3 regions of the Roseovarius sp. MMSF_3298 genome follow, and region 2 is predicted to be linked to each of the others. Evidence: riboswitches for the same ligand, from Rfam matches in the RefSeq annotation. Region 2 holds a riboswitch; each other region holds the start of a gene.

Region 1 (9,739 bases), on a different contig from region 2:
CCGAAATCGGCGATACGCAGGCCGGGCGTGTCGCGCAGCACTTCGGTCTTTTCCCACAGGCGGGTCATGGCGCGGGCGTAAAGCACCTGAAGCTCGAACCGGGCCATGTCGTGCAGCACCGCGCGCGACCGCAGTTCCATCAGCACCGCCAGCGCCGGGATTTCCCACAGCATGACCTGCGGCCAGGTACCCTCGAACGTAAGTTCGTACTGCCCATCGCGTTTTTCCAGGTGATAGGGCGGCAGACGCAGCTTCTCGAACCAGTCCATGAATTCGGGCGTGAACATCTGCCGCTTGCCATAGAACGTGTTGCCGCGCATCCACGTCGACTCCCCCCGCGACAGCGACAGCGAGCGGATGTGGTCCAGTTGCTCGCGCAGCTCGCCCTCGTCCACCAGTTCAGCCAGCCGGATATCCTTGCTGCGGTTGATCAACGAGAAGGTAACGGAGGTGTGCGGACGGTTGCGGAACACCGACTGGCACATCAGCAGCTTGTAGAAATCGGTGTCGATCAGCGAACGGACGATCGGGTCGATCTTCCATTTATGGTTCCAGACACGGGTTGCAATGTCGACCATGGCGGCCTCCGGGTAGTCAATTTGCCGCCCGTTAGAGCAAAAGGGTCAGGTTTCCGCAAGCGCGGCGCGGGTCGCCGTGGCCAGCCGCTCGATCCCGGTCACCAGCTTGTCCTCGGTATTGTAGGTAAAGTTGATGCGGATCGAACTGTGGTCACGCCCTTCGGGATCGAACACCGACGAGGGCGAAATGCACACCCCATGGTCCAGCCCCACCTCCATCAGCCGGTTGGTATCCAGCGCGGGGTCCTTCGCCGTGGCCCACACGAACATGCCCCCCGTGGGCTGTTCCCACGTGAACAGTTCCGGCAGGTGTTCGTCCATCGCAGCACACAGCGCATCACGCCGCTTGCGGTAAAGGTCGAGGATATTGGGCAGCATGTCATCGGCCAGCCCGGTGGCGAAGGCGTCATGGGTGATCTGCTGGCACAGGCCGCTTGTGCACATGTCGGCGCTCTGTTTGGCGGCCTTCAGCACCTCGATCATCTCGGGCGCCGCGATGATCCAGCCGATCCGCAGCCCCGGCGCCAGCTCCTTGGATACCGTGCCAAGATAAATCACCGGCCCGTCATAAGGCGCCCCGGCCCGCTCGGCAGACAGCGTCAGCATCCGCGGCATCGGCGCGTCGTCATAATAAAGCGTGCCGTAAGGGTCGTCCTCGATCAGCCAGGTGCCGGTCTCGTGCGCGGCATCCACCAGCCGCCGGCGCGTCGCCGCATTCACCAGCTTGCCCGTAGGGTTCGAGAAATTCGGCACGGTATAGGCAAACTGCGCACCGGTCATGGCCGCCACCGGGTCAAGGTCATTCGCCTCCAGCCGCATCGGGCGATAGACCGGCTGGCGCGGCCGCCAGTTGTCCAGCGCCCCGAGGTAGGCGGGCGTCTGCGAGGCGACGGTGCTGCCCTCCTCCAGCAACACCGTACCCAGCAGGTTCAGGGCCTGCGCCCCGCCCGCGGTGATCAGCACGTTGTCGCGCGTCAGCGTCAGGTCCCCTTCCGAATACCGCGCCGCAATCAGGTCGCGCAGCTTGGGCAGTCCCGCGACGGGGGCATAGGCCAGCGTTTCGTCCGCGTGGTCGGCCACGGCGGACGTCGCCAGCTTCGTCATGTCCTCGATCGGCCAGATCTCGGTGCCCGGCAGACCACCGCCAAGGTTGACCAGCCCCGGGATGCGCCCGGCGGCCAGGAAAGTGGCGGTCACGTCGTTGGTGTCGTCAAGCCATTTGGCAAAGGCGGGGCGCTGGGGCATCGGCTGTCTCCCGAAGTCGTGCAAGGGGTCGGGGCGTGCATAAAGGAAAATGAACGTCTGTTCAATTCCCGTCCTGCGCGCTCAGTCGGCAGGCGCAAACGCCTCGACCGACAGGATGGTGGGCATGTGCCGCGCAATCTCGCGCCAGCTGTCGCCCTCGTCAAGGCTGGCAAAGACAGACCCCGAATTGGTCCCGAAATACAGCCCCGGCGCATCCAGCGTGTCCCCCGCCATGGCCTGCCGCAGCACGGTGAAAAAGCAGTTCTCCTGCGGCAACCCCTCGCGCAGCGCCGCCCACGTCTCGCCCCCGTCGCGCGACCGCCAGACCGCGCAGGCCGCATCGGGCGGATACCGCCCCGCCATGTCGCCATTCAGCGGCAGCGTCCAGATCGTGCGCGGGTCGCGCGGATGCACCCGGATCGGAAAGCCGAAGGTCGAGGGCAGGCCCGGCGTGATATCGTCCCACGACCGCCCGCCATCAGACGACCGCCAGACGCCGTGATGGTTCTGCTGATAAAGCAGGTCCGCATCGCCCGGCGCGCGCATGATGTTATGCACGCAATGCCCGGTCTCTCCGCCGCTCGGGGCGGCGGGATGGTCATGCGCGCCGCAGGCCTCGGTATTGGACAGCCGGTTGCGCCGCTCCCAGCTCGCCCCGCCATCCTCGGTGGCAAAGACCCCCGCGGCGGAAATCCCGATCCACTGCTTTTGAGGCGCGCCGGGGTCGAACACGATCGAGTGCAGGACAAGCCCCGCGGCCCCGGGGTTCCAGTCCTTCGCCGATGGATGCTCGGTCAGTGCATCGACCTGGCGCCATGTCCGACCGTGATCCGTGCTCTTCAGCAGGGTCGCGGGCTTCGTCCCGGCATACAGCGTCCCGTGTGCGAACCCCAGCGACCAGACCTGTTCAAAGGCGTCGTCGAACGGCAGCGGCGCGTCGGTCCAGCCGATCATCTCGGCAAAGCCCGGATCGTTCGCCGCCCAGTCGTCCATCTGCCCCCGCGTCAGGCGCTCCAGCGTCCAGGACCGGCCCCGATCCTCGGACCGCCACACGCCCGCCCCGTAAAACGCACCGCCACCCCCAGCCCAGATCGTGCCGCTGTGGGGATCGCCCGCCATGTGGTTGATGCACCAGCCGTCGCAATGCGGGCCGGTGACGTCCCAACAGTCGCGGCCCGCGTCTGCGGACAGGATAAAGGCACCCTTTGTGGTGCCGACAAGGAGGCTGACACTGGGGGAAGACATGGCAGAGGGCTCCGCTTGGTTTGGCGGAGCCTACCACGTCCCGCCGCGATTCCCGAGAGCGGGAACCGGCCGATCCCGATCCGTCAAAGACGGTCTTTTTCCCATCGGGCAAGAGGCCCCGGATCAGGTCCGGGGCAGGAAGCGGCCGATACGAAGGTCACGCCCATAACCCGGCGAAATGATGCGTCGGTCCATGCCCGGACCCGACATCCAGCGCCCCGGCCCCGGCAATCGCCCGCGCGACATAGGCCTTGGCCTCGGCCACCGCCTCGGGCAGAGGTTCTGCCCTCCCGATCCGGGCCGCCAGCGCAGCCGACAGGGTGCATCCCGTACCGTGGGTGTTCCGCGTCGCCACCCGCGTGCCCTCGAACCAATGCACACCGTCCGCATCGGCCAGCACGTCCGGGCTGTCCTCGCCCTCCAGGTGCCCACCCTTCAGCAGCACCGCGCCACAGCCCAGCGCCCGCAGCGACTGCGCCTGTTCTGCCATCGCTTCCCGCGTCGCCGCCTCGGCGCAGCCCAGCAACGCCGCCGCCTCCGGCAGGTTCGGCGTGATCACCGCCGCCTTCGGCACCAGCGCCTCGCGCAGCGCCACCACCGCGTCCTCGGCCAGGAGCGATGCGCCTCCCTTCGCCACCATCACCGGGTCCAGCACCACCGGCACGTCCGGCAAGGCGTCCGCCACCGCCCGGGCGATCTCTGCCGTGGCGATCATCCCGATCTTCACCGCGTCGATCCGCACGTCCTCGGCTACCACCCGGATCTGGTCGGCCACGAAGTCCGGCGGCACCAGATGCACGCCCTGCACGCCTTGGGTGTTCTGCGCCGTCAACGCCGTCAGCGCCGCCATCCCGTAGGCTCCGTTCGCCGAGATCGCCTTGAGATCGGCCTGCACGCCCGCACCGCCCGACGGGTCCGAGCCCGCGACCGACAGGATGTTGGCGATCCGGCCCTTGGCTGTGTTCCTTGTGTCGGGGGTCATCCGGCTCCTTTCGCGGCGTCGAAAGGCTGGGTCCGACCGGCTCCGGTCGCGCCTTCCTCCGCCAGCATGATCTGGGTCAGGTTCAAAGGGTGCATCTCAGCCCGAAGGCGCCCCTGGCTTGTGCCGAACGATAGGCGCAGTGGCCCGCCTGTCAACCGCAACCGCGCCGGCGCAACGCACGCTCCGTTGATCCGGCCACCTGCAAAAAACCGCACCGTCGCAATACCACTTGAATACCGACGTGATACCGACGTTCGGATTCGCCTTCTCGGGTCCCGTTAACCTTTCGATTCGCTTCAGGGGGTTGGAAGCCTTCGCCACAGGGGCTATCTTGCTCTCTTGCACCGCCCGGAAGGCAGAAATCGACATGGTCAAGCCCAAGATCAATCCAAACTACAAGGTCGTCGCCGAGAACCGCAAGGCGCGGCACGACTATGCCATCGAGGACGATCTGGAATGCGGCATGGTGCTCGCAGGGTCCGAGGTCAAATCCCTACGCCAGAAGACCTCCAACATCGCTGAAAGCTATGCCGCGGTCGAGGATGGCGAGCTGTGGCTGGTCAACAGCTACATCGCACCCTACGAACAGGCCGTGCCTTTCGGCCACGAGGACCGGCGCCGCCGCAAGCTCTTGGTTTCGCGCAAGGAAATGGCGCGTCTGTGGAACGAGACCCAGCGCAAGGGCATGACCCTCGTGCCGTTGGTGATGTACTTCAACGACCGCGGCATCGCCAAGATCAAGATCGGCATCGCCAAGGGCAAGAAGAACACCGACAAGCGCCAGACCGAGGCCAAGCGCGACTGGAACCGCCAGAAGCAGCGGCTTTTGCGCCACGGTATGTAGGCGTCTCGGATTACACCCTCTGCGGGTGCCGCCGCTTTTGCTATATTCTCCCTCGTTCCGGGCGCACAGCGCGGGATAGCACGGGGGAGCGGGAAGCATGGACTTACTGATCAGCCTCATTGCCGGCGCCATCGGCGGCAACATCGCCGGCGGCCTCGTGCCCCGCCTGAACGTGGGCGTTCTGATCAATTCTGGTGCCGGTGTTCTCGGCGGCGCTCTTGGCAGCCACGCCCTTGGTTTGCTGGGCTTTGGCGGCCTTGCGCAAACCGCGCCCGACAGCGTGGCGCTCGACCCCACGGCACTGACGACGCAACTGGCCGCGGGCGCACTTGGCGGCGGCGCATGCCTTCTGGCCGCTGGCCTGCTGCGCAATCTGTTGACCCGCTGACCCAGGGAACAGCACACCCCGTCCGCTTGCACTGTCCCGCGTCCCGCGCTACGTCAATGGCAATGGTTTCAGGGGGCTGTCATGGCAAACGACGATCCGAAAACACTGGTATCCACCGATTGGCTGGCGGCGCATCTCAATGATCCTGACCTGCGGGTCCTTGACGCAACCTACTTCCTGCCGGGCATCGACCGCGATGCAAAGGCGGAATACGATCAGGCGCACATCCCCGGCGCCCGGTTCTTCGATATCGACGATATTTCCGACCATCGTTCCGACCTGCCGCACATGGCGCCTCCAGTGGAAAAGTTCATGTCGCGCATGCGCCAGATGGGCGTGGGCGACGGTCACCAGGTGGTGGTCTACGACACCCATGGCCTCTTCTCGGCGGCCCGCGTGTGGTGGCTATTCCGCCTGATGGGACAATACGACGTGGCCGTCCTGGATGGTGGCCTGCCCAAGTGGCTGGCCGAGGGCCGCCCGACCGAGGACCTGCCCCCGATGATCCGGGACCGGCACATGACCGTCCGGCGCGAAGCGCACCGGGTCAAGGATGTCACACAGGTCGCTTCCGCCTCCAAGCTGGGCGACTACACCATCCTCGACGCCCGTGCGCCCGGCCGGTTCCGGGGTGACGAGCCTGAGCCGCGCGAAGGGCTGCGGGCCGGGCACATCCCCAACTCCCGCAACGTCCCCTACAGCACTTTGCTCAACGACGACGGCACGATGAAATCCCCCGACGACCTGCGCACCATCTTCGATGCCGCCGGCGCGGATCTCACGAAACCCGTCATCACAAGCTGCGGCTCCGGCGTGACCGCCGCGGTGATCAATCTTGCGCTGGAACGGATCGGCAAGACCGACCACGCGCTCTACGACGGATCATGGACCGAATGGGGAGCCTTTCCTACCGTCTCCGTCGCAACCGGAGAAGCCTGATGTTTGAACACCTAAAAGAGCAACCTGCCGACAAGATCCTAGCCCTCATGCAGGCCTACAAGGACGATCCGCGCGACACCAAGATCGACCTCGGCGTCGGTGTCTACAAGGATGCCGAAGGCCGCACGCCGATCATGCGCGCCGTCAAGGCCGCCGAGAAGGAATGGTGGAAAGAGGAAGAGACCAAGGCCTATGTCGGCCTCGCGGGCGACCCGGCCTTTTCCGACGCGATGATCAAGCTGATCCTCGACGATGCCGCCCCGCGCGACGCGGTGGCGGCGGTGGCCACGCCCGGCGGCACCGGCGCGGTGAGGCAGGCGTTCGACCTGGTGAAAATGGCCAACCCGGATGCGCGCGTCTTCGTGTCGGACCCGACCTGGCCAAACCACCTCAGCATCCTGAAACACATGGGGATCGAACACGTCCCCTACCGCTATTTCGACAATGAAACCGGCGGCGTCGATTTCGACGGCATGATGCAGGATCTGGATGGGGTTCAGGCAGGCGACGTGATCCTGCTGCACGGCTGCTGCCACAACCCGACCGGCGCCAACCTGACGATGCAGCAATGGGGCGAAGTGACCGATCTAGCGAACGCCAAGGGCGCTATCCCGATGATCGACATCGCCTACCAAGGCTTCGGCGACGGCCTCGATGCTGATGCGGCCGGCACGCGCCACGTTGTGTCCTCCTGCCCCGAGGTCCTGATCGCAGCAAGCTGCTCCAAGAACTTCGGGATTTATTGCGAGCGGACAGGTCTTCTGATGGCCGTCTGCCAGGACAGCGCCCGCCGCCCCACGACGCAGGCCAATCTCGCATATCTGAACCGCCAGAACTATTCCTTCCCGCCCGACCATGGCGCACGGCTGGTTTCGCTGGTGCTGAACGACGACGCCCTGCGCGCCGACTGGCAAGCAGAACTCGAAGAGGTCCGCCGCGGCATGCTCGGCCTGCGCGAGCAACTCGCCCAGGAACTGCGCACGCTCTCGGGCTCGGACCGCTTCGGCTTCATCGCGCAGCATCGTGGCATGTTCTCGCGTCTCGGCCTCGCGCCCGACAAGGTCGAGGCGCTGCGCAAGGACCACGCGATTTACATGGTGGGCGACAGCCGGATCAACATCGCCGGGCTCAACTCAAGGACGGTGCCGCTGCTGGCGCAGGCGATCATTGACGTGGGCGCCTGAGCGCACCGTTAACGATTGTTGAAATTTTCGGGGTAATCTTCGGGCGGTGATATCTTGCGCCGCCCGCTCTCTTTTGCCCGCCTCAGGTCCCGTAACGCGCCAGGAAGGTTTCGACCGCGCCCTGAACCACGCGCTCGATCCCCGCCTCGGACGTGTCACAGTCCACACCGCACAGGCAGCGGACGAACAGATCGCACTTGCACAACTCCCCGAACTGCTTCGTCGCAAGGTCCATGTCGTCGATCTTCAGCTCCCCGCGATCCACATAGGGGGTCAGCAGCCGTCCCATGCGTTCGCTGAACAAGCCGGGACCGGACGCATAGAACCTCTGGCCCAGTTCGGGAAAGCGATAGGATTCGGCGACGCAGATGCGGAACATCTGCAGCCCGAAATCCGACAGGAAAAAACGCACCGCGCGATTGGCCGCCTCCAGCAGAACCTCTCGCGCCGTGGCGCCCGGGTTGATTTGCTGCAACGCCTCTTCGGCCTGCCGATTGCATTCGACCCGCGCGACCTCGGAAAACAGCAAGCGCTTGTCCGGGAAGTAACTGTAAAGCGTCGCCTTGGACACGCTCGCGGCGCGCGCGATGTCATCCACGCTGGCGCCTTCGAACCCGTCTCGCATGAAAATCTGCCGTGCACCCTCAAGCACTTGGTCGAATTTTCGACCTTTCTTGATCTCGGCGTCCATGGCCGTCATGCAAGTCCTCCTGCCTGTTCCTGTCAGCTTACAGGTCGTGGGCGGCGAACTGCAAGCCTGTCTGCGGGCGGGCGCGGAAGGAGAGGACGAAGGAACACCCACCCACAGACGGTTCGCGCCGGGTTACTGCGCATCGATGCCGCCGTCACCCTGCGTCACGGGCTCGGGCGCGGGCTGGGGAAATGTCAGAACCGGCGTCAGGCTCGACATGTCAACATTCATTGCCATGGAGGGGGATGCCAGCGCCGAGGCGGCAAGGGTCAGTGTCAAAAGAAGAGGTTTCATATCGCGTTTCCTTATCTGAACCATTCAGTTCACAATCGCCAATCTAAACAGATCAGTTCAGCTTGCAAGGGCTAAAGTAAACTATTCGGTTCAGATTTTTGCATACCTGCTATTCAAGTATGATCGGACGCCCCGGGCTTGACCTATTCAGCCTCTCAGGTACATTAGAATTATTCTAAACTACTGGAGGTCACCCGATGATTCCCGGTGTCACGTCCCGCCGTCGTTTCTCGGACCTGTCCGAGCAGGAAATCCTCGCACTCGCCATCTCCTCTGAAGAGGACGACGCCCGCATCTACCGCAGCTACGCCGAGATGCTGCGGGCTGAATATCCCGATACCGCGAAGATCTTCGATGGCATGGCAACCGAGGAAAACGAGCACCGCCGCCGCCTGATCGACCTCCACCAAGAGCGTTTCGGCGACGTGATCCCGCTTATTCGGCGCGAGCACGTGGCCGGCTATTACGCCCGCCGGCCCGTCTGGCTGATGGAAAACCTCGGGATCGAGCGCATCCGCGCCGAGGCCGAGGCAATGGAAAGCGATGCCGAACGCTTTTACCTCAACGCGGCCAAGGCCACGACGGATGCCGCCACCCGCGCCCTGCTGGGAGATCTGGCCGCCGCCGAGGCCGGACACCAGGGCCGCGCCGGAGAGCTCGAGGAGCAACATCTCGACGCCGACGCCCGAGACAGCGAGGAGCGCACCGCCAAGCGTCAGTTTCTTCTGGCCTGGGTGCAGCCGGGTTTGGCCGGACTCATGGACGGGTCGGTCTCGACCCTCGCCCCGATCTTCGCCACCGCCTTCGCCACGCAGGATACCTGGACCACGTTCCTCGTCGGCCTCGCCGCCTCCGTCGGCGCCGGCATCTCCATGGGCTTCACCGAAGCGGCCAGCGATGACGGCGAACTGTCTGGCCGTGGCAGTCCCATCAAACGCGGCTTCGCCTCGGGCATCATGACCACCGTCGGCGGGCTGGGCCACGCCCTGCCGTATCTCATCCCCGATTTCTGGACCGCCACGATCATCGCCGTCATCGTGGTCTTCGTCGAGCTTTGGGCCATCGCGTGGATCCAGAACCGCTACATGGAAACCCCGTTCTTTCGCGCCGCCTTCCAGGTGGTGCTGGGCGGGGCACTGGTCTTCGCCGCAGGGGTACTGATCGGCAGCGGCTGACATCATCGCGATTGACGCGCCCCGCCAGCATGCTACCACCGCGTCATGCTGGATATCTTCATGCAAACCCTGCCCTTCTTCCTGCTGATCGGGCTTGGCTACTGGGCAGGGCGCACCGGGTTCTTCAGCGAAGAGGCCACGGCCTACCTCACGAAATTCGTCTTTTACTTCGCC
Region 2 (9,739 bases):
GCGCAAAGGCATCCTGATCTTCGCGGCTGACATCATGCTCGGACGCCACGTTCTCGGCGGTGACGCCCATATGCCCCGTGCCAAAGGGACAGTTCAAAGCCCCCAGCATCATGTCCAGCGTGCGCACGTCGCCCATCTTGGCGCCCCAGCGCTGGTCCGGCACGATGAAAGGCGAACGGCTCATGTTCTCGGCCCCGCCCGCGACGCCGAACTCCGCATCGCCCAGCATCAGCGATTGCACCACCGAGACGACCGCCTGCGCGCCCGACCCGCACAGGCGGTTCACGTTCATCGCCGGCGTGGTCTCGGGAATGTCCGCCTCCATCGCGGCGACCCGGCTCAGGTACATATCGCGCGGCTCGGTGTTGATGACGTGGCCGAACACCACGTGGCCGACCTGCCCCGGCTCCACGCCCGACCGCTCCAGCGCGGCCCTGGTGGCGATGGCCCCCAGCTGCGACGGCGGCGTGCCCGCCAGCGATCCGCCAAAGGTGCCGATGGCCGTGCGCGCACCATCCAGAAGTACGATATCCGTCATGAGAGCCTCCCTCGAAATGTTCGCCTCAGCATCGCGCCTGCGCCTGCACCCTGCAAGCGAAACGTCCCGTCAGCGCACGCTCTCAGGGCGCCATGAACTTGCGCCGCGCCTCCACGGCGATGGCGTAACGCTGCTCGAGGTCTTCTATCAAAGCCATTGCCACGTGCCGCGCCTCTTCCGACTCTGCGGCGCGCCATGTGGCCTTCGCCGCCTCCAGCAGCTTCTTCAGCTTGAATTCTTCCGGCAAGGCGCCGGCCTCGGCCATGATCCGAGCCGCGACCTGCGTGGCCATGTCCACATGTGCCATCCCGGACCGATCCGGCAGCGGCTTGCCCGCGCCCTCCGGCGAATCCAGTTGCCCCTCGGCGATCGCCTTGCGTATCTGCCGCTCGATCAACTGGTTGAATGCGCGGTCCATGCAGCTTCCCTAGTACGGCACCAGGGGCACCGGGCCATCTTCATCCAGGATCCACGCATCCCGCCCCTCGAACACGGCCAGTTGCAAGGGTCGCCCCCAGCCCGTGCCACAATCCAGCGCCACGCGGTTGCCGTGATGCTCGGGCGCATTGACCGGCGTGTGGCCGTGCACCACCAGCTTGCCGTGGTCGCGGGTGTCGTAAAGGAACGGCTCGCGGATCCACATCAGGTCCTCCGGCACCTGGCGCTCCAGCGGCGTGCCCGGCGAAACCCCGGCATGACACAGGAACAGGTCGTCCGTTTCATGGGTGTAGGGCAACGTGCTCAGGAATTGCCTATGCAGCCCCGGCACCTGCTCACGCCAGTCACCGCCATACGCCGGTGTATCCACCCCGTAAGAGGCCAGCGTTTCGCGTCCGCCAAGGTTGCCCTGCATCCACCACTGGAAGCGCCGAGGCTCCATCCGGCCTTCCAGCGCATCAAGAAACAGCTGGTCGTGATTGCCCCGCAGCGCGGTCCAGTTCCGTCCCTCCGCGATCCCGTCGATCAGCGTCTCCAACACGCCCCGGCTGTCCGGCCCGCGGTCGGTGTAATCGCCAAGGAACACCACCTTGGCATCGCGGCCCGCCTGTGCGTCGATCCGCGCCAGCGCGCGGTCCAGTTCAGAGCGATAGCCATGGATGTCGGGGATCACGTAAATCGGTTCGGTCATGGCACATGACTTAATGCACCACGCCCCGGCTGCAAACCCGTCTCAGGCGGCGAAGGCCCCGAACGCCTCTGCCCCGTGATGCACGCGGTAGCTGTCGATGCCGATATCCCCCGACCAGCGCCACAGGGCCACGACGCCCTCGTCGCCGGTCTGGCAGGCATGGGGCAGATAGGTCGAATGATGCACCGAATGCCCGGCCACCATCTCGCGCTGCGCGTCGCCCGCCGTCCACATCGCCCGGCCCGCGATGATCACGTAGGTTTCCACCGCGGCATGGGAATGCAGGCCGTAGCGCGTGTTGGGCCGCTGGTAATAGAGGCCCGCCCGCAGGGTCGGACAATAAAGCGGCGCGTCCGGCCCCATCAGGTCCACGACCGAGAACAGAGCCTCGTCCTCGGGTTTCATCTGGCTGGACACCGGGTTGTGGCCCCAGGGCAGCGTGTCATGCGCCGCCAAGGCCGCCCGTGCCACGGCCAAGGTCGATCCCGCGAGCAATCCGCAGATCGCGCCGGAGTCCCCCGGCGAATCGTTGGTCAGCGGCGCGATTTCGGTCGCCGACAGCAGCGCCGCGGCGGTCTCGGTAGCACAGGCCCGCCCCTCGGCGCGGAACACGGCCGCCATCTCGGACAGGAAAAGCTGGAACGGATCGCGCATCGGAACATCCTCGGTCGAATGCACCTCGCTTAACGCAAACGGGCCGCAACGGCTTTCGCCGCAGCGACCCTTTGAAGGTCGTTTTTGTTGGTGGCCATTTCAGGCAGTGATCCGTCGCGCGGAATCTAGGCGCGGCTTTGCCGCGCCGCCGCGCGATCGCCCACTGACCGAAAGGGGGACCGCCCGTCACGCCGGAGGCGTGCCGACTACGAACGGCGCACCTCTGGTGCGACGGGCTGGCGATTGGCTGACGACAGCACGCCGATTGGAACTTACACTGACACGGCAACCATAAAGTGCCTTGAACTCACGTCAGGATCGCCACCCCGCGGTCTGGCAATCGCGCGGCTACCATCCAAGAGCCCTCACCCCACATCGAACTCCAGCGCACGGATCTGCTGGAACAGCCCCGTCTGATGCAGCTTGGCAATGACGTCATCCGGCACCGGCGCATCGACATATAGCAGCGCAATCGCCTCCTCTCCCGCCTTCGACCGGCCCAGCGTAAAGTTGGCAATGTTCACACCATTGCCGCCCAGCGTCTGGCCCAGCGCGCCGATGATGCCCGGCTCGTCACGGTTCGTCGTATACAACATATGCTGTCCGATCTCGGCGTCGATGTTGATCCCCTTGATCTGGATGAAGCGTGGCTTGCCGTCGCTGAACACCGTACCGCCGATGGACCGCTCACGCTCCGCCGTCACGACGGTCAGCTTGATATAGCCCTCGAACGCGCCCGACTTGTCCTGCTTGGTGGTCGAGATCTTGATCCCCCTCTCCTTGGCGATGAGCGGCGCCGAGACCATGTTCACCTCCGGGTTCACCGATTTGATGATTCCCGCCACGGCGGCAGAGGTCAGCGCCTCCAGGTTCATCTGGCTCACGACACCATCGTAAAGCAGGTTGATCGCCTTGATCGGCTCGTCCGTCATCTGGCCGATGAAATTGCCCAGGTGATCGGCCAGCTTGATCCACGGCCCCATCACCTTGGCTTCCTCGGCAGTCACCGACGGCATGTTGAGCGCGTTCGTCACGGCCCCGGTCAGCAAGTAATCCGACATCTGCTCGGCCACCTGCAACGCCACGTTCTCCTGCGCCTCGCTGGTCGCAGCCCCCAGGTGCGGCGTGCAAACGACGTTGGGCAGACCAAACAGCGGGTTCTCCGTCGCAGGCTCCTCGGCGAATACGTCCAGCGCCGCGCCCGCCACATGCCCCGACTTCAGAAGATCGGCCAAGGCCGCCTCGTCCACCAGCCCGCCACGGGCACAGTTGACGATCCGCACGCCCTTCTTAGTCTTGCCAAGGTTCTCACGGCTCAGGATGTTGCGCGTCGCGTCGATCAGCGGCGTGTGCAGCGTGATGAAATCCGACCGCGCCAGCAGCGTATCGAGGTCCACCTTCTCGGCCCCCTTCTGCGCGATCTTCTCTTCGCTCAGCGTGGGGTCATAGGCGACCACCTTCATCTTCAGCCCCCGCGCCCGCTCGGCCACGACGCCGCCGATATTGCCGATACCGATGATGCCCAGCGTCTTGTTGGTCAGCTCGACCCCCATGAACTTGGACTTTTCCCACTTGCCGGCATGTGTGCTGGCGCTCGCCTCGGGGATCTGCCGCGCCACGGCGAACATCATCGCAATGGCGTGCTCGGCGGTCGTCACCATGTTGCCGAAGGGCGTGTTCATCACGATCACGCCTTTCTTGCTGGCCGCCGCCTTGTCCACATTGTCGGTGCCGATCCCGGCGCGGCCGATGACCTTGAGGTTCTTCGCCGCGTCCAGGATCGTCGGCGTGACCTTGGTGGCCGAGCGGATCGCCAGGCCGTCATAATCGCCGATCACCTCGGCCAGCTTGTCCTTGTCCTTGCCCAGCTCGGGCATGAAATCCACCTCGATCCCCCGGTCGCGGAAGATCTGCACGGCGGTTTCACTCAGCTTGTCGGATACGAGTACTTTGGGAGCCATCTGTCTGGTCCTTCATCTTTGAATTCTGGGAATGGTGGGTTTGAAACCCACCCTACACATCCCGCGTAGGGTGGGGTTTCACCCCACCTCAAACGGTCTCGGACAGCGCCGCGATCTCGGCGTTGAACGCCCATTCGATCCACGGCATCAGCGCGGCCACATCGGCGGTCTCCACCGTGCCCCCGCACCAGATCCGCAGGCCCGGAGGCGCATCGCGATAGGCACCAATGTCAAACGCCACGTCCTCGGCCTCCAGCCGCTTGGCCACGGCCTTGGCGAACGCCGCCCCGTCGCTGATCCTATCGTCGGTGAACTTCAGGCAGACGCTCGTGTTCGACGCCGTCGCCGGATCCTTGGCCAGGAATTCGACCCAGTCATGCGTGCCGACGAAATCCGCCACCGCCTTGGTATTGGCATCCGCCCGCGCCATCAGGCCACTCAGCCCGCCGACCGAGCGTGCCCAGTCGAGCGCCAGCAGGTAATCCTCGACCGCCAGCATCGACGGCGTGTTGATCGTCGCCCCCTCGAAGATGCCCTCGTTCAGCTTGCCACCCTTGGTCAGGCGGAAAATCTTCGGCATGGGCCAGGGCGGCGTATAGCTTTCCAGCCGCTCCACTGCCCGCGGGCTCAGCACCAGCGTCCCATGCGCCGCCTCGCCGCCCAGAACCTTCTGCCAGCTGAACGTCACCACATCCAGCTTGTCCCACGGCAGGTCCTGCGCAAACGCGGCCGAGGTCGCGTCACAGATCGTCAGACCCTGACGGTCTGCCTTGATCCAGTCGCCATCCGGCACCCGCACGCCGCTGGTCGTGCCGTTCCAGGTGAAGACCACGTCATTGTCCGTGTCCACGCCGTCCAGATCGACGATCTCGCCATACTCGGCGGTCTTGACCTCGGCCTCCAGCTTCAGCTGCTTGACCGCATCCGTGACCCAGCCCGCACCAAAGCTTTCCCAGGCCAGCATCTCGACCTTGCGTTCGCCCAGAAGGCTCCACATCGCCATCTCGACCGCGCCTGTGTCTGACGCCGGGACGATGCCGACCTTGTAATCGTCGGGAATCCCCAGCACTTCGCGCGTGCCGTCAATCGCGGCCTTCAGCTTGGCCTTGCCCACGGCGGCGCGGTGCGACCGGCCCAGCGGGGCATCGGCAAGCTTGCTCAGGTCGAAAACGGGGGGTTTGGCACAGGGGCCGGAGGAAAAACGCGGATTCGCCGGAACGGCGACAGGTTTCGTGTCCGGCCGCGTGCCGGGTGTCTCAATAGCCATTGCTGCTATCCTTCCAGATAAGCGCCCCTCGTTGGGGAGGGGTGTCCCACCTTTTGGATTACGCTGGCCGCACCGGCCCCGCAAGAGGGAAAATCGCCAAGGCGCGGCGGTTTGCGGTCCGAAAGCGACCCCGGCGGCTATCATCGGAAACTTCGTCAAGAGAGGCTTTCATACTGCGCGAGTGACCCACGAATTGCGCTTAATGGTTGAATCGCACCGCAGCCTGCTTACTACAATGAAGCTAAATGGGCATCAAAACATCGGCTGAATGAGGACGCCACAGTGGAGATCATTCTGGGGCAATTGATAACCTTCGTGCAGAAACGCGCCGGGACCAGTTTGTCGTCGAGAATCCTTGTATGGACCGTGATCGGGCTATCGTTGATCCTCTGCGGGTTGGCAACGTATATGGCGATACACAACAATATGGCCGCTTACTAGGGCGTTACTTCGCAAGCGGTCCACTGCCCAACGAATCCGTCGACATACGCTGACGACACTCGACCAACGCAGTAGAGATCGCGATGGAGTCGCGCGGCCCCCACCTAGAACCCCGCACCAACCTGCGCTATGCCGCATCCCAAGCGCAAAGCGGAGACGCCCCATGTTCACCACAACCCTCATCGCCCCTCCGGGCACGCTCGACCCGGCACTGGTCGAAAACTTGCGCAACGCCTGGGGCGGGTTCGACGCCCGCTGGCTCGCGCCCGACGAGGCGGCGGAGTTCGACATGGCCGCGCTCCCCGACAACCAGTGGGAGGTCTGGGACAACCTGCAAACCCTGCGCACCGACCTTGTCGTCCAACCGTCGGAAAACCGCCGCAAGCGCATGCTTTTGGCCGACATGGACAGCACCATGATCTGCCAGGAATGCATCGACGAACTCGCCGACGAGGCCGGCGTCGGCGCTCATGTGAAAGACATCACCGCCCGCGCCATGAACGGCGAGCTCGACTTCGAAGGCGCCCTTCTGGAACGCGTCGCACTGCTCAAAGACCTCCCCGAAGACGTCATTACCGAGGTCCTCGACACCCGCATCACCCTCATGCCCGGCGGCGCCACCCTGCTGGCCACGATGAAGGCCCACGGGGCCTATACCGCCCTCGTCTCGGGCGGCTTCACCGCCTTCACCTCGCATATCGCCACGCTTCTCGGCTTCGACGAGAACCGCGCCAACACGCTGCTTGTCGAGAACGGCAAGCTCACCGGCGACGTCGCCCGCCCCATCCTCGGGCGCGAGGCCAAGGTGCAGGCGCTCGCCGATATCACCACCCGCCTCAACATCTCGGACATCGACGTGCTGGCGGTGGGCGACGGGGCCAACGACCTCGGCATGCTCGCCCGCGCCGGCAGCGGCGTCGCGCTCCACGCCAAGCCCTCCGTCGCCGCCGAATGCGATCTGCGCATCAACCACGGCGACCTCACCGCGCTGCTCTACCTGCAAGGCTACGACCGCAACGATTTCCAGATCCTGTAGAGTGGGCAAAAGCCCACGCGCACGTCTCGGCGACGAAACCTGGCGCACCCCGTCCCGGGCTCGCCCCGGGACCTCGCCGCCTCTCACCAGTCGCTGACCTGTTCCTCATCCGCCGCATCCCCGCGCGGCGCGTTTACCCGGCCCTCCACTTCACCGGCACCGTTGCCATACCACCCGAATACCGACGCGATACCGACGTCATTTCGGGCCTTCCGGCAGCATTAACCTTCCGATTCGCCAATTCACCTTGTCCCTTCCCCGGCTTGCCCCTACGTTCCTGTTGAAACCTCGGGGTGTCGACCGGCCCAGACACGGCGACTGAGATGCACATAGCAAACCCGTTGAACCTGAACCGGCTGACACCGGCGGAGGGAAGGTCATGCACCCGCATCGCGCCGCCCCTTCTGCCGAAAGGGAGGATGCCATGAAACGCCTTGTTTTCACTGCGGGATGTCTGCTCACCGCCACGTCCGCGATGGCGCAGGACTCAAGCGGGACGCCCGAACTGACCGTCTACACTTATGACAGCTTCGTCGCCGACTGGGGCCCCGGCCCGCAGATCGAAGAGGCGTTCGAGGCCAACTGCAACTGCGACCTCAACCTCGTCGGCGTCGAGGACGGCGCGGCCCTTCTCGCCCGCGTCCGGCTGGAGGGACAGAATACCGATGCCGACATCGTCCTCGGCCTCGACACAAACCTGATCGCCGCGGCCAAGGACACCGGCCTTTTCGCCGAGCACGGCCAGTCCCCGGACCTCGATCTGCCGATCACCTGGGACGACCCGGTTTTCCTGCCCTACGACTGGGGCTATTTCGCCTTCGTCCACGACAAGGACATGGACGCGCCCAGCAATTTCAAGGCTCTGGCCGACAGCGACACCTCCATCGTCATCCAGGATCCGCGCTCTTCCACCCCCGGTCTCGGTCTGCTGATGTGGGTCAAGACCGCCCATGGCGACGAGGCCCCGCAAATCTGGGAGGGGCTTTCGGACAACATCGTCACCGTCACCAAGGGCTGGACCGAAGCCTACGGGCTCTTTCTCGAAGGCGAGGCCGACATGGTGCTCTCCTACACCACATCGCCCGCATACCACCTGATCGCCGAAGAGGACGACAGCAAGACCGCCGCCGCCTTCGACGAGGGCCATTACATGCAGGTGGAAGTGGCCGGAAAACTGGCCTCCACCGACCAACCCGAACTGGCCGACCAGTTCCTCGCGTTCATGCTGACCCAGGACTTCCAGTCCGTTATCCCGACGACCAACTGGATGTACCCCGCCAAGGAGCTCGAGGACGGCCTGCCCCAAGGATTCGACACCCTGATCCAACCAGAGAAATCCCTGCTTCTCAGCGCCGAAGAAGCCGCCGCCACCCGCGATGCCGCGCTCGATGAATGGCTGAACGCGCTCAGCCGCTAAGCGCCAGACCGGGATGGAGCGCCGCCGCCCTCGTGGCGGCGCTCATCTTCGGGGCGCTGCTGGCCGTCGCCCTGCGCGCCGAAACCGGGCGCGGCTTCAACGCCGCCGACTGGGCCGCCCTGCGCTTCACGCTGGTACAGGCCACCCTCTCGGCCTTGTTTTCCGTGCTGCTGGCCATCCCCGTCGCCCGCGCCCTCGCCCGCCGCCGGTTCCGGGGCCGCAGCCTGCTGATCGCCCTTCTGGGCGCGCCGTTCATCCTGCCGGTGATCGTCGCCGTTCTGGGCCTGATCGAGGTCTTCGGCCGTGGCGGCTGGGTCAGCGCGGCCCTGGGCACGCTCGGCCTGCCCCCGGTGCAGATCTACGGGTTGCACGGCGTCGTCCTCGCCCACGTGTTCTTCAACCTGCCCTTGGCCACCCGCCTTCTCCTGCAGGGCTGGCAGGAAATTCCCGCCGAGCGTTTCCGTCTCGCCGCCCTCCTGGGCATCGACGGCTGGTCGATGTTCCGGGTGATCGAACTGCCCATGCTCCTGCGCCTTGTCCCCGGCGCCTTCACCGTGATCTTCGCCATCTGTCTCACCAGCTTTGCCGTCGCGCTCACCCTCGGCGGCGGGCCGCGGGCCACCACGATAGAACTCGCCATTTACCAGGCGTTCAGGTTTGACTTCGATCTTGGGCGGGCCGCGCTCCTGTCCGCCGTGCAGCTTGGCCTGACGGTTTTCGCCGGTGGCATCGCCCTCTGGCTGGCGCGCGGCGAAGGGTTCGGCTCCGGTCTCGACCGCGGCTTGCGCCGGTTCGACGGAAAAACGACCACCGCACGGTGCATTGACGCGCTGTTCATAGGTGTCGCGGCAGTCTTCCTGCTCGTGCCGCTCATGGCCATCGCTCTGTCCGGCCTGCCCGGCTTCGCCGACATGCCAGGCCAGGTCTGGACCGCCGCGCTCACCTCGCTCTGGGTCGCGGCGCTCAGTACCGTCCTGCTGCTCTGCATGGCGCTGCCGATGACCACCGCCATCGCGACCGAACGCGGCCGTATGGTGGAAATCGCGGGTCTCCTTGGCCTCGCCGCCTCGCCTCTGGTAATCGGCACGGGGCTATTCATCGCCATCCGTCCCTACGCTAATCCGCAGGCCTTCGCCCTACCCGTCACGGCGCTCGTCAACGCCATCACCGTCCTGCCCTTCGCCCTGCGCATCCTTGTTCCCCGCGCCCGCGATATCGTGGCGCGCCAAGGCTGCCTTGGCCTCTCGCTCGGCATGGCCGGACTGCCCTTCCTGCGCCATGTCCTGCTGCCCCGCT
Region 3 (9,739 bases), on a different contig from region 2:
GTCGCAAGCGTCATCGCTTTTCTGGCCTCGCATGATGCGCGGTTCGTGAACGGCGTGGTGCTGCCCGTGGATGGCGGGCTCTCGGCCTCGAACGGTCAGCCGAACTTCGCTGCCTGACCGACTACCACCCACGCGCCCCGTGCGCCGCGTGGGTGGTGTTTTCCTGTGGATGCTTTCCTCCCGCGCGCCGTAGCGCCGGCCCGAATTGCAACGCAGGCACGATTACCCATTGTCTTTTACCGTCTTCCGCCCTTAATTAGGAGATATGCTCCACCAATTGTGGACCATTTCAGAGTTTCGCTGCTTCAGGCCCAGGAACGGGTGGTGAGGCAACCGATTGGGTCCCCCGAGGGACCACGAGACGCCGGCACATCCCAAGGGATGATGCGGCACATGAACGGGGGCAGGGGGCCGAGGTCCCGCAGCCCTGGAGAAGAACCGCGATGACGCGCGCGAGAACATCGACGTTCCAGTGCAAGACCCGATCCGGTCGGGCCTTCCGCGCGTTGCATATCGCTCGAAAAAGACACGACCAACGCACGCTCGCTCCCCCCGGGGGCTGGCGGCCTTTGTCGTGCAACGGACATACATGGCCAAGAAAATGCTTATCGATGCCACCCACGCGGAGGAAACCCGCGTCGTGGTGGTTGACGGAAACAAGGTCGAGGAATTCGACTTTGAATCGGAAAACAAGCGCCAGCTAGCTGGCAACATCTATCTCGCAAAGGTCACAAGGGTCGAACCGTCGCTTCAGGCGGCCTTCGTCGATTACGGCGGCAACCGCCACGGTTTCCTCGCCTTTTCGGAGATACACCCCGATTACTACCAGATCCCCGTGGCCGACCGCGAGGCGCTGCTGGAAGAGGAGCGCGCCTACGCCGAGGCGATGAAGGCGCGTGACGAGGAAGAGGACAAACCCAAGCCCAAGCGCAGCCGCCGGCGGCGCTCGTCCAAGGCGGCCGAGGCCGACAACGGCGATTCCGTCGCCAAGTCGGATATCGACGGCATGGAAACCATCGACCTCGACGACGAGGCGGCGAATGACGACGAAGGTCTGTCGCCGATGGAAACCGTGGCCGAAACCCCGGTCGAGGAACCGCAGGACGACGACACCACCGAGGCCGCCACGAAAGAGGCGGACGAGGGCAAGGACGACGCTGACGACCACGGCGAGGATGACGACGACACGTCCAAACGCTCCGATGCGTCCTCAAAGGACGAGTCCATCGAGTCGGTCGCCGATGACGACGACCACGAGGATATCCGCCCGCCGCGCAAACCGCGCCCGCGCCGCTACAAGATCCAGGAAGTCATCAAGGTCCGCCAGATCCTGCTGGTGCAGGTCGTCAAGGAAGAGCGCGGCAACAAGGGCGCGGCGCTGACCACGTATCTCTCGCTCGCCGGCCGCTACTGCGTGTTGATGCCCAACACCGCCCGTGGCGGCGGCATCAGCCGCAAGATCACCAACGCCACGGACCGCAAGAAACTGAAAGAGATCGCCAACGAGATCGACGTGCCCCAGGGCGCGGGCCTGATCGTGCGCACGGCGGGCGCCAAGCGCACCAAGTCCGAGATCAAGCGCGACTACGAGTACCTGCAACGCCTGTGGGAGCAGATCCGCGAACTGACGCTGAAATCCATTGCGCCGGCCAAGATCTACGAAGAGGGCGACCTGATCAAACGCTCGATCCGCGACCTCTACAATCGCGAGATCGATGAGGTCCATGTCGAGGGCGATCGCGGCTACCGCATCGCCAAGGACTTCATGAAGATGATCATGCCGTCCCACGCCAAGAACGTGAAGCAGTACACCGATACCCTGCCGCTCTTCGCGCGCTACCAGGTGGAATCGTACCTCGCGGGCATGTTCAACCCCACGGTCCAGCTGAAATCCGGCGGCTACATCGTGATCGGCGTGACCGAGGCGCTGGTGGCCATCGACGTCAACTCCGGCCGCGCCACCAAGGAAGGCTCGATCGAGGACACCGCGCTCAAGACCAACCTGGAGGCCGCCGACGAAGTCGCCCGCCAGCTGCGCCTGCGCGACCTTGCGGGCCTGATCGTGATCGACTTCATCGACATGGACGAGCGCAAGAACAACGCCGCCGTCGAGAAGCGCATGAAGGACCGGCTCAAGACCGACCGCGCCCGCATCCAGGTGGGCCGCATCTCGGGCTTCGGGCTGATGGAAATGTCGCGCCAGCGCCTGCGCCCCGGCATGCTCGAGGCCACGACCCAGCCGTGCCCCTCCTGCCACGGAACCGGCCTGATCCGCTCGGACGACAGCATGGCGCTCTCCATCCTGCGCCAGATCGAAGAGGAGGGCACCCGCGGACGCTCCCGCGAGGTGCTGGTGAAATGCCCCGTGGCCATCGCCAACTTCCTGATCAACCAGAAACGCGAGCACGTCGCACAGATCGAGGGCCGCTACGGTTTGTCGGTGCGGATCGAGGGCGACCCGACGCTGGTCAGCCCCGACTTCACGCTCGAAAAGTTCAAGACAGCCTCCCGCGTGGTGAAACAGACCTCCGCCGCCGTGGTGTCGGTCGACAGCTCGCTGATGGACGATATCGACGACGCTGCCGACGCCGAGACGCCCGATCCCGCCGAGGCCCCGCCCGCGCCCGAGAACGAGGGCAATGACGGGGGCAACAACGGCGGCAATGACGGGGGCGACGGCCAACCCAAGAAAAAGCGCCGCCGCCGGCGTCGCCGCTCGCGCTCGAAATCCGGGAATGGCGAGAACGGCCAGAACCAGAACGGCGATCAGCAGGAGAACGGTCAGCCCTCCGGCGACGGCCCGTCCGACCAAAAGAACGAGACGCCGAAGGACGACACACCGGCAGAACCCGTTGCAGCAGAGTCCCAAAACGTCTCCGAAGAGGCGCCGAAAGAGGACAAGCCCAAGCGCGTCAGCCGCTCGCGCAAGAAAAAGACCGACGACGCGCCCAAGGAAGAGGCAGCCGCCGAGGCCCCGTCCGAGACGGCCGAGGCCACGCCGGAGGACAAACCTGCGGAGAAGCCGAAGCCCAAGCCGCGCTCGCGCAAGAAAAAGGAAGAGCCCGCGCCAGAGGCGGCCGCAGAGGCAGCGCCCGAACCCGCGGCGGAGCCCGCACCCGAGGCTGCCGAAGCCGCACCCGAGCCAGAGGCCAAACCGGCCCGCAAACGCGCTCCGCGCAAGAAGCCCGAGCCGGTCGCCGCCGAGGCCACCGACACGGCCGAGACCGCTACGCCCGAGCCGGCCGAGGACAAGCCCAAGCGCAAGGGCTGGTGGTCGTTCGGCAGCTAGGTCGCTCTGACAGAAACATGAAACGCCGGGGCAGGACCCCGGCGTTTTTGGTTTCATTCTCACGCATCCAGTAGCGATCACGCGACTTTGCACACGCTGTCCCGGGCTTGACCCGGGACCTCGAACCGTAGAGATCCCGGATCAGGTCCGGGATGCGCGCCGGCAGATCCCGGCGCTCACTCCTCCGCCTCATCCACCGGCACGTACAAATCCCCGCCTTCGCGGAACTTGGCGGCCATCTTTTCCATCCCTTCCTTCTGCGCCTCGGCGCGGATGTCGTGGCTGATCCGCATCGAGCAGAATTTCGGCCCGCACATCGAACAGAAATGCGCCACCTTGTGCGCTTCCTTGGGCAAGGTCTGGTCGTGGAACTCCCGCGCGGTTTCCGGGTCCAGCGACAGGTTGAACTGATCTTCCCAGCGGAACTCGAACCGCGCGCGGCTCAGCGCATCGTCGCGCCGCTGCGCGCCGGGCAGGCCCTTGGCCAGGTCGGCGGCATGGGCCGCGATCTTGTAGGTGATCACCCCTGTTTTCACGTCGTCCCGGTCGGGCAGGCCCAGGTGCTCCTTGGGCGTCACGTAGCACAGCATCGCGCAGCCGAACCACCCGATCATCGCCGCCCCGATCCCGCTGGTGATATGGTCATACCCCGGCGCGATATCCGTGGTCAGCGGTCCAAGCGTATAGAACGGCGCCTCGTGGCAGCACTCCAATTGCTTGTCCATGTTCTCCTTGATCTTGTGCATGGCCACGTGGCCCGGCCCCTCGATCATCACCTGGCAATCCTTGGCCCAGGCGATCTTGGTCAGTTCCCCCAGCGTCTCCAGCTCGGCGAACTGCGCCGCGTCATTGGCATCCGCGATGGACCCGGGCCGCAGCCCGTCACCAAGGCTGAACGACACGTCATAGGCCCGGCAAATGTCGCAGATCTCCTCGAAATGCTCATACAGGAACGACTCGCGGTGATGATGCAGGCACCACTTGGCCATGATCGACCCGCCGCGCGACACGATGCCTGTCACCCGGTCCACCGTCATCGGCACCATGTGCAGGCGCACGCCGGCGTGGATGGTGAAATAATCCACGCCCTGTTCCGCCTGTTCGATCAATGTGTCGCGGAACACCTCCCAGGTCAGGTCCTCGGCGATGCCGTTCACCTTCTCCAGCGCCTGGTAAATCGGCACGGTCCCGATCGGCACGGGGGAATTGCGGATGATCCATTCGCGCGTGTTGTGGATGTTGCGCCCCGTGGAAAGGTCCATGACCGTGTCCGCGCCCCAGCGGATCGCCCAGACCAGCTTGTCCACTTCCTCTTCCATCGAGGAGGTCACGGCGGAGGTGCCCATGTTGGCGTTGATCTTCACCAGGAAATTGCGCCCGATGATCATCGGCTCGGATTCGGGGTGGTTGATGTTGGCCGGGATGATCGCCCGGCCCGCCGCCACCTCGTCGCGCACGAATTCCGGCGTCACGTAGTCGGGAATATTGGCGCCCCAGTCATTGCCGTCGCGCGCCTCGGCCACGGCCTCGCGCATCTGGTTCTCGCGAATAGCGATGAACTCCATCTCCGGCGTCACCACGCCCGCCCGCGCATAGGCCAGCTGCGTGACCGCCTTGCCATCTTTCGCCCGCATCGGTGCGGCGATATTGGGAAATTCCGGCGTCAGGCGGTCGCCTTCGACGAAACCGTTATCCTCGGGCTTTACATGACGGCCCTCGTATTCCTCGACATCGCCGCGCGCCTCGATCCACTCGCGGCGCAGGCGGGGCAGGCCCTCGCGGATATCGGTCAACACGTTCGGGTCGGTATAGGCTCCTGAACTGTCATAGACGGGCAGGGGCTCTTCGCCGGACGTGGGATGCACGGAAATCTCGCGCATCGGCACGCGGATATCGGGGTGTTGCGTGCCTTTCACGTAGATCTTGCGTGACGCGGGCAGCTCGCCCGTGGTGATCTTGGGATTGGGTACGTTCATTTTGGCGCTCCTCAAGCGGTTACTCGAAAAGACACCAGATGAGGCGTGGCTTGAGGGAAACGCGGGGGCGATGCGCCCCGTCTTCGGAAAACAGTGCCCGGACGTCCGGGAATGCGATCCTAGCTTCCTACGCCAGTGTCAACTGGGTCAGGTTCAAAGGGTCGCGTCACCGGGCATATGCCCTGTCAGCCTCTCAGTCCCCTGGGCGGGACCCCCCTGCGTAAGCGCAGGCTAGCGAAGCGCCGCCGTCATTTCAACGGCCAATCGGGAAAAGTCTCGGGCGGTGCGGATCAGACCGGCACATCGTCGTAATTGCGCCGGGTCGTCGGGGCGGTGTCCTTGATATCCACCTTCATCGCAACGCCCATCATCTCCATCATCCGCCGCGTTTCTTCGGTATAGTCCGTGAACGCCTTCTTCATGAAATCGCTTTGAACCTGCATCAGCTCCTGCGGCGTCTTGCAGGCCAGCATCGCGCGTTGCGCCTCCAGATCCTTCTCCAGCCGTTCGGACATGAAGCGCATGCTTTCCTGAACCATGTCGAACCATGCTGTCATCGCCACCGGGCTGAACGCCGCCATCGCGGCCACCATGCCGGCATTGGCCTGGTAAGTCGTGTCCGGGGTTTCGGTTGTTTTCTTCGTAGATCTGGCCATCTGCGCCACTCCTTACGAGCTTCGGCAAAGCCCGCGGCGGGGCGGTCTTTGCGGGAACGTCTTCCGATCTGGCACAACACACCGAAACACGCGCCTTGCGCCATTCGGGACGGTAATAATTATATGACGTGGCTCATCCGAGGTACAGCGCAACCGGCCTGCTGTCCCTCGCGCCGTTGTCGCACCCCCGTGCGCCTCAGCCCTTGCGCACCCGGTAAAGCGTCACCACCCCGTCCTCGACCGTCTCGATCAGTTCGTGCCCCGCCTCGGCACAGAAATGCGGCACGTCGATCACCGCCGCCGGGTCATCCGCCCGCAGCACGATCACATCACCACTGGCCAGCGGCTTCATCCGTTTGCGCAGCTTCAGCACGGGCAGGGGGCACAAGAGCCCCACGGCGTCGATGGTCTCAGGTTCGCTCATGCGACCGGAGGTAGTCCAACCGTTACAGCCTGTCCACCGAGATGTGACCGCGCTGTGACGCCGCGCCGCGTGACGCCCTCCGCGTTTTGCACTAGACGAAAGGCATGTTCGGAATCGATCTCATAGACGCCACCCTGATCCCCGCCATGGCCATCGCGCTCGTGGCCGGCGTTTTCTCGTTTCTCAGCCCCTGCGTGCTGCCCATAGTGCCGCCCTACCTGGCCTACATGAGCGGCGTCACCGTGACCGACCTCCAGTCCGAGCGCCGCACGCGCAATAAGGCGATCCTGCCCGCGCTTTTCTTCGTGCTGGGCCTGTCGACCGTTTTCCTGTTCCTCGGTTTTGCGGCCTCGACCTTTGGCCGCGCCTTTCTGCAATACCAGGATTACTTCAACACCGCCGCCGGCCTCATCGTCATGATCTTCGGCCTGCATTTCCTCGGCATCTTCCGCATCGGCATCATGGACCGCGAGGCGCGCCTCGACGTGGGCGACAAGGGCGGCACCACGTTCGGGGCCTATATCCTCGGCCTCGCCTTCGCCTTCGGCTGGACGCCCTGCATCGGGCCGCAGCTGGGCGCGATCCTGTCTCTGGCGGCGTCCGAAGCCTCCGTCACGCGCGGGACGCTGCTGCTCGCGGTCTATGCCGCGGGGCTCGGCATCCCCTTCCTTCTGGTCGCCGCGTTCCTGCCGCGCCTGACCGGGCTGATGAACTGGATGAAACGCCACATGGACCAGATCGAGCGGATCATGGGCCTGCTCCTCTGGACCATCGGCCTGCTGATGCTGACGGGTGGCTTCGCCGCCTTCTCCTACTGGCTGCTCGAGATGTTCCCGGCCCTCGCGCTGGTCGGCTAAAGTCTTACTCTCGCCCCAATAATGGGCTACGCTCTTGCAAAGAAGAGGCCAAGACAGGTCTGGCATGAGCAGCCCCACCCACGCCCCCGTCACCCGTCGCCGGGTGTTCTACATTCCGGGATACGATCCCATTCATCCCCGCCGCTACCGCGAGCTCTACCGCAAGGAGGGCGCGGAGCAGGCGGGCCTCTCGGGCTATGACCTCGCCCTGTCGGCCCGCAAAACTCAAGGCCGCTACGGCTGGCAGGTAGACGCGACCATAGAGGGCCAGGCAGTCCATACCGAGTTCGACGTGCTGGTCTGGTCCGACATCGTCCGCGACAGCATGGAGCGCGGCATCGCCGGCACCTACCTGCAACTCATCCGCACCGCCTGGACCTATATCGCCTCGGGCGCGCTGTTCCGCCTGATGCGCCTGCGCAAGGGGCCGGTCATTGCCGCGCTCTACCCGGTGGGCTTCCTGGTCGTGCAACTGGTGCTGGCCCTCGCGCTGGCCTTTGGCCTGTGGTCCGCCATCGTCTGGACATGGGAAACGCTCTTTCGGCCTCCGGACCAGTTGTTCTCCGATGCCTTCGTCTATGTCCTTTACGGCAGCATTCCGGTCGCGCTTCTGGCAGGCTACGCGCTGCTGCGCTGGTTCAAGGCCCGCGACAACAAGCTTTTCGCCTATTACCTCATGCACGACTACGCCTATTCGGCCCAGTCCAAGGGCGCCAACCCGCCCAAGTTGGAGGCGCGGATGGCCCAGTTCACCGACGAGATCGCCGCCGCATTGACCCGCGACGTGGACGAGGTACTCGTCGTCGGCCACTCCTCCGGCGCCCATCTCGGCGTCTCCATCCTCGCAGATCTCATCCGGGCAGGCCGCGTGCCGGAAAACGGCCCGACACTCTCGTTCCTCACGCTGGGGCAGGTCGTCCCGATGGTGTCCTTTCTCAAGGAGGCCCACCGCCTCCGCGCCGACCTGCACTACCTCTCGACCCGCGAGGAACTCGCCTGGGTCGACGTCACCGCCCCCGGCGACGGCTGCGCCTTCGCGCTTTGCGATCCGGTCGCCGTCTCCGGCGTCGCCCCCAAGAATCAGCGCTGGCCCCTGATCCTCTCGGCCGCCTTCACCCAAACCCTCAGCCCGGCACGTTGGAAGGCCCTGCGCTGGCGCTTCTTTCGGCTGCATTTCCAGTATCTCTGCGCCTTCGACCGCCCCGGCGACTACGACTATTTCCAGATCACCGCCGGCCCGCAGACCTTGGGCCACCGCTACACCGACCGCGCCCCGTCGCCCAGCCGCATCACCCGCGCCACCTCCCGCTTCACGAGCATGGCGGCATGAGCCAACCGCCCAAGCCGCCCGCGCGCGAGGGCCGCGTTTCGCTCTGGCGCTACATGCGGCTTTTCCGGGCCGACATCCTCTCGGCCCAGCCCGCGCGGCTTTACCGCGCCTGGATGGCCGAATTCCGCACGCCGTTCTTCCGCTCCTACCTCTGCAACCAGCCCGAGCTTGTCGACCTTGTGCTCAAGGAACGCCCCGACGATTTCCCGAAATCCGACCGCGTGCGCGAAGGCCTCACGCCGCTCCTGGGCAATTCCGTCTTCGTCACCAACGGCGAGACATGGAAACGCCAGCGCCGCATCATCGACCCGGCCTTTGAGGGCGGGCGCCTGCGTGACACGTTCCCGGCCATGCTGGCGGCGGGGCAGGGCGCCGTGGCGCGCCTCGCCGATCACGCCACCGGCCAGCCCGTCGAGATCGAGGCCGAGACCAGCCACGTCGCTGCCGACGTGATCTTCCGCACGCTCTTCTCGATCCCGATCGAGGATGAGATCGCCACCCGCGTCTTCAACGAGTTCCGCGAACACCAGCGCACCCAGCCGATGCTGAACCTGGCCGCCTTCCTGCCACTGCCGCGCTGGTTCCCGCGCTTTCACCGCCGCCGGACCAAGGCGACGGCGCGCACGATCCGCGACCTGATCACCCGCCTGACAAGCCGCCGGATGGACGAGATTGCGGCGGGCACCGCGCCCGACGATCTTGCCACCAAGATCATGACCACCACCGACCCCGAAACCGGCGGCCGCTTCGACACGCCCGAAATGGTCGACCAGGTGGCGATCTTCTTTCTCGCCGGGCACGAGACGTCGGCCTCGGCCCTTGCCTGGGCGCTCTATCTATTGGCAATGCACCCCGACTGGCAGGAACGTCTGGCGTCGGAGGCGCAAGAGGTTCTGACCGAGGGCAGCATGGCGTTCTCGGACATGGGCAAACTGCGCCTCTCGCGCGATGTCTTTCGCGAAACCCTGCGCCTGTATCCGCCCGTGCCGATGATGGTCCGTGAGGCCGCCTGTCCTGAAACCTTCCGCGACCGGCAGGTCCCGAAAGGCAGCCAGATCGTCCTCAGCCCGTGGCACCAGCACCGCCACGAACGGCTCTGGGACCGCCCGGACGACTTCGACCCTGCGCGCTTTGGCACCGAGAACGGACGGGCCTGTCTGCGCAACGCCTACATGCCGTTCTCTGCCGGACAGCGCGTCTGCACCGG

What was found. Region 2 has a riboswitch for thiamine pyrophosphate ahead of thiB (thiamine ABC transporter substrate binding subunit). Riboswitches for the same ligand answer to the same signal wherever they lie in the genome.
Region 1: linked by a shared signal. The riboswitch ahead of thiD (bifunctional hydroxymethylpyrimidine kinase/phosphomethylpyrimidine kinase) and the one ahead of thiB (thiamine ABC transporter substrate binding subunit) in region 2 are both predicted to bind thiamine pyrophosphate.
Region 3: linked by a shared signal. The riboswitch ahead of thiC (phosphomethylpyrimidine synthase ThiC) and the one ahead of thiB (thiamine ABC transporter substrate binding subunit) in region 2 are both predicted to bind thiamine pyrophosphate.

The regions. Positions count from the first base shown of each region.
Region 1 is NZ_JASHIN010000003.1:18,832-28,570, forward strand. Features, by position in the region: gene pncB (nicotinate phosphoribosyltransferase) at 1-578, opposite strand, end outside; gene RBB18_RS03830 (PLP-dependent aminotransferase family protein) at 624-1,823, opposite strand; gene RBB18_RS03835 (glycoside hydrolase) at 1,905-3,068, opposite strand; gene thiD (bifunctional hydroxymethylpyrimidine kinase/phosphomethylpyrimidine kinase) at 3,226-4,050, opposite strand; TPP riboswitch at 4,087-4,175, opposite strand; gene smpB (SsrA-binding protein SmpB) at 4,418-4,894, shown strand; gene RBB18_RS03850 (hypothetical protein) at 4,992-5,282, shown strand; gene sseA (3-mercaptopyruvate sulfurtransferase) at 5,364-6,221, shown strand; gene RBB18_RS03860 (amino acid aminotransferase) at 6,221-7,405, shown strand; gene RBB18_RS03865 (TetR/AcrR family transcriptional regulator) at 7,488-8,105, opposite strand; gene RBB18_RS03870 (hypothetical protein) at 8,229-8,390, opposite strand; gene mbfA (iron exporter MbfA) at 8,588-9,565, shown strand; gene RBB18_RS03880 (AEC family transporter) at 9,611-9,739, shown strand, end outside.
Region 2 is NZ_JASHIN010000018.1:55,640-65,378, forward strand. Features, by position in the region: gene RBB18_RS15810 (acetyl-CoA C-acyltransferase family protein) at 1-538, opposite strand, end outside; gene RBB18_RS15815 (DUF1992 domain-containing protein) at 621-956, opposite strand; gene RBB18_RS15820 (metallophosphoesterase family protein) at 966-1,667, opposite strand; gene RBB18_RS15825 (dimethylsulfonioproprionate lyase family protein) at 1,710-2,321, opposite strand; gene serA (phosphoglycerate dehydrogenase) at 2,687-4,282, opposite strand; gene RBB18_RS15835 (phosphoserine transaminase) at 4,371-5,549, opposite strand; gene serB (phosphoserine phosphatase SerB) at 6,154-7,026, shown strand; TPP riboswitch at 7,306-7,417, shown strand; gene thiB (thiamine ABC transporter substrate binding subunit) at 7,451-8,443, shown strand; gene RBB18_RS15850 (thiamine/thiamine pyrophosphate ABC transporter permease ThiP) at 8,419-9,739, shown strand, end outside.
Region 3 is NZ_JASHIN010000002.1:324,600-334,338, forward strand. Features, by position in the region: gene RBB18_RS03585 (SDR family NAD(P)-dependent oxidoreductase) at 1-117, shown strand, start outside; gene RBB18_RS03590 (ribonuclease E/G) at 590-3,289, shown strand; gene thiC (phosphomethylpyrimidine synthase ThiC) at 3,466-5,265, opposite strand; TPP riboswitch at 5,373-5,493, opposite strand; gene RBB18_RS03600 (phasin family protein) at 5,556-5,921, opposite strand; gene RBB18_RS03605 (sulfurtransferase TusA family protein) at 6,118-6,345, opposite strand; gene RBB18_RS03610 (cytochrome c biogenesis CcdA family protein) at 6,450-7,202, shown strand; gene RBB18_RS03615 (hypothetical protein) at 7,267-8,532, shown strand; gene RBB18_RS03620 (cytochrome P450) at 8,529-9,739, shown strand, end outside.